2 regions of the Epilithonimonas pallida genome follow, and region 2 is predicted to be linked to the other one. Evidence: riboswitches for the same ligand, from Rfam matches in the RefSeq annotation. Region 2 holds a riboswitch; the other holds the start of a gene.

Region 1 (3,427 bases), on a different contig from region 2:
TGAGCTTATCGAAGAATCTAAAAAAAAACAAAAAAGGATGCCGTTCCCATCGGGGCTATGTTGAAGATTCTCACTTCTTTCAACGAATTAAAAACCATTAATAATTTATATTCATCATTAACAATTAATTATCCGTTATCCGCAAAACTTTCCAGCGTTGTCATTCCGCCATCCACATAGATACTCGCACCGGTAATATAATCCGAATAATCACTTGCCAAAAATACGGCTAAATTCCCAATATCTTCCGGTTGCCCGATTCTGTCATACGGAATCAGCGTCATTAGTGCATCAAGAGATTTTTCATTATCCCAAGCCGATTTGTTGATTGGTGTTTGGATAGCACCGGGACAAATATTATTCACACGGATTTTTTGTTTCCCATATTCCTGTGCCAGCGTTTGCATCAGCATTCTAAGCGCTCCTTTGCTGGAAGCATAATTAGCGTGTCCGGCCCAAGGGATTGTTTCGTGAACACTGCTGATGTTGATGATTTTTCCCAATGCTTTGGATTTATCGGTCATTCCGCGTTTTAAGAATTCTTTAATCGCTTCCCGCGAACAAAGAAATTGTCCTGTAAGATTTACATCAATCACTTTTTGCCATTGTTCCAGAGTCATATCAACAAAGGCTGCGTCTTGCTGTAAACCGGCATTATTAATGAGAATATCAACGGTTCCGTATTGATTAATAGTCGTTTGAAACATCGCCAAAACTTGGTCTTCCTTACTCACATCACATTGAATAATCAATCCTTCGCCACCGTTTTCCTCAATGGTTTTCAGGGTATCTTCAGCTTCCGGACGAGAATGTTCCGATGAATGATTCACGATAACAATGGCCCCGGATTTTGCCAGACTGATAGCGATTCCTTTTCCTATTCCGCTGCTGGAACCTGTAACAATAGCAACTTGTTTATTAAGATTAATGTTCATTGTTTATTTTTTTGGTGAAGTTGGTTAAGCAAATATTGTACACAATTGCTGTTATAAATTTCTTAAATTGGATTGTTAATAAAAAATTTATACTGACTTTTTTCAGTTTATTTGGAAAAATAACAATTTCTTATCTATCTTTGCGCCCAGATTTGTTCATTCACATATTGAAAATGTTATCGAGAAAGGTGGAGAGATTAGACTCTGTGAAACCTTGGCAACCCTTCGGGAACGAAGAAGGTGCTAAATTCTATCTGCAATGGCAGAAAAGATAACCTAGACATTTATTCTACATTTCCTGTAGCATTTTCAATTTTTTACAAGACAAAATTGGAAAAAAAGCTACAACATATCAACATTCAACACTTCGAAACTCAGAACGGAAAAGTTCTCGATATCCCGTTAAGCTATCAGCTTTTCGGAAAAGAACTGTATTCGGCTCCCGTTGTTTTGATCAATCACGCTTTGACAGGAAACTCTGATGTTGCCGGCGAAAATGGTTGGTGGAAATCTTTGGTTGGAGAAGGAAAATTAATTGATACAAACCGATTCACAGTAATTTGTTTCAATATTCCAGGCAATGGTTTTGACGGATTTTTCATTGATAATTATGAAGATTTCACAGTTCAGGATATTGCATCGGTTTTTCTGCAAGGATTGCAAAAACTTAAAGTCAAAAACTTATTCGCTTTGGTTGGAGGCTCAATTGGAGGCTCAATCGGTTGGGAAATGCTGGCTTTAGACAATAATTTAGTCGAAAAATTCATCCCGGTTGCGACAGATTTCAAAACGTCGGATTGGTTGCATTCTCAATGTCTGGTTCAGAAATTCTTGTTAGAATCAGAAGATAAGCCTCTTGAAAAAGCCAGAGTTCACGCCATGTTATGCTACAGAACACCGGAATCACTTAACTCAAGATTCAACCGGGAAATCGATTCCGAAAAGAAAATTCTGAAATCTCACGACTGGCTCAATTTTCACGGAAAACGATTAAACGAAAGGTTTAGTTTAAAGGCTTACAAACTCGTTAATCATCTTCTGATGAACATTAATGGAAAGCAAAATGAATTGGAAAATATCAATGCAGAGATCCATTTAGTAGCAGTAGATTCGGACCTTTTTTATCCCGCTTTTGAAATTAAGAATACTTACGATTTTTTACTAAATAAAAACAGAAATGTTCAGTATCACGAAATAAAATCTATTCACGGACACGACGCTTTCCTGATGGAATACCAACAACTGAACACAATTTTAAAACCTATTTTTTTGAACTGATGACAGACAAGAACGCAATTAATATTTATAGAAACAAAGCTTTAGTGAATTTCGAAGGAAAAGATTTCCTTGGACAAATCGGCGTGGATTCACGTATTTTTAATGCTTTGAATGGAGGCGGAATCAGCGTTGGTGTAATTTCCCAGCAAGCGATTGAAAACGGAATTTCTGTCTTGGTCGATGAAGATGATGCGCAGGATGCAGTGGATGTTTTGAAAAAAGAATTTGAAAAAGAAAAAGCCGAAGGTCACGTTAGCAATATTTATAGTATTGAAAATCTTAGTGTGATCGGATTTGTTTCGGATAATTATAACAAGATTTTATCAGAGCTTCAGAGAAATAAAATTTTCCCTTTGTTGTTGAGTCAAATCGCTTCTGCCGGAAGAGTCAACATTGTAGTAACCGGAAATCAGACCGAAATCACAAAAAATATCATCGAAACCGAAATCTACGGAAAACCGAAAACCGTTCATCTTGCGTTAATTGGTCACGGTAATGTTGGCGGAACTTTGGTTGAGCAGATTCTGGATTCAGCTTATGATATTCTGAATCGTAAAAGAGTGGATTTGAAAATCGTTGCAATTGCCAATTCCAGGAAAGTAGCTTTCAACAAAGCAGGTTTCGGAAGCGATTGGAGACAGAAAATTAAATATTCTCAAACAGAATCCAGTGTCCAGTCTTTGGTAGATTTTGTAAATGAACATCATTTGGAAAATTTGGTGATGGTAGATAATACAGCGAGTAAGGATTTTGTGAAAAGTTATCCGGTTTTTGTGGAGAATGGATTTGATGTCGTGGGTTCCAACAAAATCTATAACACACTACCCATCTCAGAATATCGAAATTTCAGGAAATTATTAGAAAAAAATAAAAAGAAATACCTCTATGAAACCAATGTTGGTGCTGGTTTACCTCTAATTGATACAATTAAATTATTGCATCTTTCAGGAGAAAATATCACGAGAATCAAAGGTGTTTTTTCCGGAACATTAAGTTATGTTTTCAATAATTTTTCGCTTCGTAACGATAAATTCTCAACCATTATCAACGAAGCTCTGGAAAAAGGTTTTACCGAACCGGACCCACGCGAAGATTTATCTGGAAATGATGTCGCAAGAAAATTGTTGATTCTGGCAAGAGAGCTGGATTTGATTAATGAATTTGATGACATCAATATTCAGAATCTTGTTCCGGAAACTCTGCTGTCAGTTTCC
Region 2 (3,427 bases):
TTGCTGAAATCCAAATTAATTGTATTCTGCAAAAATTGCAATCCACCGGCGTTGAAGGAACTTGGAGAATTGAATCTCAAACTTGTATTCCCCGTATTTTCAATCGTATAATCAAAACTGTTCTGCCCGAAGGTGTTACTGAAGTCCACATTCCAGCCGTTCCATTTTCCTTTGATTCCGGCAGACAAAGATACATCCTGAATCTTGGTATGAATCTCCGGCAAATAACCATCGATATACAATCCGGTAAACGTTCTTGCCTGTGTCGGTCTCCTGTAAAATCCACCTGACGCACCATCTCTAATGGAATAACCACCGAAAGTGTAGACTTTCCAATCGTCATTTAACGGTACTTCTATATTTGCAAACAGCTGATGATTGTTCAGTTTCGATTGCCCAACCTGTTGGTTAAAATCTTTTCTGGTTTGACCTCTGTATGCCAACTCCTGATCTGTTAAATAGTTTAACTGATCTGTCGTAAATGCTGATGTTTTAAGAACATTTTGCAAAGCCGTTATGCTATTTGCAGACTGGATGTTAGACTGAAGATTTGGAGAAATCGAATTAAAATAACTAATACCTTGCGCATATTGATGGATCAGATTGACGAAATCCTGTTCACCAGCCGTTCCTTTCAGATTATTGATGTTATTGAAATAAGAAGAAAGATTCACGCCATTTTCCGCAGCTCTTTTTTCGATGGCATTATAAGCATTATATATTGGAGCGCTTTCTGTTCCGGCTCTTCTGGTCGGATCACGAAACTGCGAAGACCACGTAATATTATAAAAACCTCCTCTTTTTCCAATTTTGTTTCCATAATTCAAATCTAATTGAAATTGCTGTCCATCATAATTTCCCGTGTGGTCATTGGCTGCAGGCGTGAGATAACCTCCATAATTCAGTTGGCCTGTCAGTTTTCCTGTATCTCTTTTCAATTGCAGGTTCATAACTCCGGCAATGGCATCAGAACCATACTGAGCCGAAGCGCCATCTCTCAAAACTTCAATTCTGCTCAAAGCAAAAGCCGGAATGGCATTAAGATCCGTTCCCACTGTTCCTCTTCCCGGCGTCCCGTTCACATTGACAAGTGCTGAGGTGTGTCTTCTTTTTCCATTCACCAAAACCAGAGTCTGGTCTGGACCCAAACCTCTTAACTGAGCAGGATCAAGATGGTCAGAACCGTCTGCATTGGTTTGTATGGTTGATGTAAATGATGGTGCAATCGTATTAAGGATCTGATTAATATTAGTTTGAGGCAAAGATTGTTGAATATCTTTCAGGTTGAAAACATCCACAGGAACCGGGCTGTCCGCTTTGGAACGTCCACCGCTTCTGGAACCAACTAAAACCACTTCTTCAATTTGTTTATCAGAAGTAGAATCTTTCACAGGCTTTGTTTCCTGAGCCTGAGTTAAATAAATTCCTGAAAAGAAAACAACTGCAGTAGACAACACAGCTTTTCTTCCGGATCTGTTCATAGTTTTTTGAATCATATCTTTAAATTTTACGTTTTATATAAAAAAGAAAACTTCTCCCAGACAAGTCTGAAAGAAGTTATATTGAGACGGCATCACAACCGTAATTAACATTTTCAACTTATCTTTCCTTTTTTCAAAGGCTGAATGTAACACCTTACCAAATCGGCAGGTTGTCAAGACTTCAATGGGCCAGTTCCCTCGGTCTTTCTTAATAAGTATGACAGCAATTCATTATCACGAGGCAAAAGTATTAACTAAAATCATTATATCATACTATTTTGGTATGATAAATATCATATTCGATTTTTATGACTCAAAAAAGTATTGATAAACTGCTATTTGGCACAAAAATTATTTTTAAATTTTCATGAAAAGTTCTAAACAGAAATATCATATTGGTTGCTCCGGATTCTATAATACAGATTGGAAAGGCTCACTATACCCTGAAGATTCTCAGAATAAAGATTTTCTGAAATTATATTCCAAAACATATAATACGGTAGAAATCAACAGTACATTTTACAGAAAGCCAACAGCAAAAACACTTAAAAAATGGAATGATGAAACGCCAGATGATTTTAAATTCTTTATTAAAATCCCCAAAGCTATTTCCCATTTCGGTTATTCGGAAAGTAAAAAAGATGAATGTTCAGATTTTTGTAAACTGATTGATGAAAATATGGGACACAAATTAGCCGGATTTCTGATTCAATTTCCATCATCTTTTCATTGCACAGAAAACAACATCAACTGGCTCAATAAAACTTTACCTGGCGAGTTTCTAGTTGCAGTTGAGTTCAGACATCAATCCTGGTGGAATGATGAAATTTTCAATTTATTCAAGAAATATCAATGGATTTTTTGCGGCGTTAGTTTTCCCGGAAAAATCCCTGAAGATGTGATTATTACAAATTCCAAAATCGGATATTATCGTCTGCATGGAAAACCGACACTATACAAATCGCCTTATTCGGAAGAATTTCTTGATAATCTCGCACAAGAAATCAGTAATACCAATCAAGAGTTTTACATCTATTTTAATAACACCTGGGGAACTTCTGCAATAGAAAATTCATTATATTTAAAGAAAATTCTTGAATAAGTTGAAAAAATTAGTGGTGTTATCAGGAGCGGGAATTTCTGCCGAAAGTGGGATTAAAACCTTCAGAGATTACAACGGACTTTGGGAAAATTATCGCATCGAAGATGTTGCATCACCCGAAGGCTTTGCAAGAAATCCTAAGTTGGTACTGGATTTTTATAATGCCAGGCGAAGACAATTGAAAGAAGTAGAACCCAACGAAGCACACAAAATTTTAGCCGAACTGGAAAACCATTTTGACGTTCATATCATCACACAAAATGTAGATGACTTGCACGAACGCGGCGGCTCTACAAAGATCATACATCTTCATGGTGAACTCAGAAAAGCAAGATCTTCTTCGGATGAAAATGAAATCCTGGATTGGGAAGAAGACATAATTATTGGTAATTTACATTCCGATGGCTCGCAACTTCGTCCACATATCGTCTGGTTTGGAGAAATGGTTCCGGAAATGGACAATGCAATTAAAATCGCTTCAGAAGCGGATTTATTTTTGGTTATAGGAACATCTATGCAAGTTTACCCGGCCGCTTCGGTTATTAGATATGCGCCGCGGCATTGCGAGATTTTTGTCATCGATCCCAATCTTGAAAACCCCAACTCTTTTACAAAAAATGAGAATTATATTAAATCCTCTGCAACGGAAGGCATGAAACAACTGAAAGAAATATTAATCAAAAAATATACATAAAACTACAAAAGACACAATTCTTTTGATAAGATAAATCCTTAAAGAAAAATAACTTACTAAAAGTTTATTTTAATTAACTTAATAATTTAAAATTCTTCTTTTGTAACTTTTGTGGTTAATCAATAAAAAAATATAGGTAATGCAGATAGA

Evidence for each region. A riboswitch is a leader RNA that binds a small molecule or an ion and turns the genes downstream of it on or off. The one in region 2 is predicted to bind S-adenosylmethionine.
Region 1: linked by a shared signal. The riboswitch ahead of QOL71_RS05880 (alpha/beta fold hydrolase) and the one ahead of QOL71_RS16690 (TonB-dependent receptor plug domain-containing protein) in region 2 are both predicted to bind S-adenosylmethionine.

The regions. Positions count from the first base shown of each region.
Region 1 covers NZ_FXUO01000002.1:589,335-592,761, forward strand. The annotation lists gene QOL71_RS05875 (glucose 1-dehydrogenase) at 129-935, opposite strand; SAM riboswitch class I at 1,109-1,213, shown strand; gene QOL71_RS05880 (alpha/beta fold hydrolase) at 1,266-2,213, shown strand; gene QOL71_RS05885 (ACT domain-containing protein) at 2,213-3,427, shown strand, end outside.
Region 2 covers NZ_FXUO01000011.1:16,108-19,534, reverse strand. The annotation lists gene QOL71_RS16690 (TonB-dependent receptor plug domain-containing protein) at 1-1,481, opposite strand, end outside; SAM riboswitch class I at 1,597-1,699, opposite strand; gene QOL71_RS16685 (DUF72 domain-containing protein) at 1,849-2,583, shown strand; gene QOL71_RS16680 (SIR2 family NAD-dependent protein deacylase) at 2,585-3,277, shown strand; gene QOL71_RS16675 (carbon-nitrogen hydrolase family protein) at 3,417-3,427, shown strand, end outside.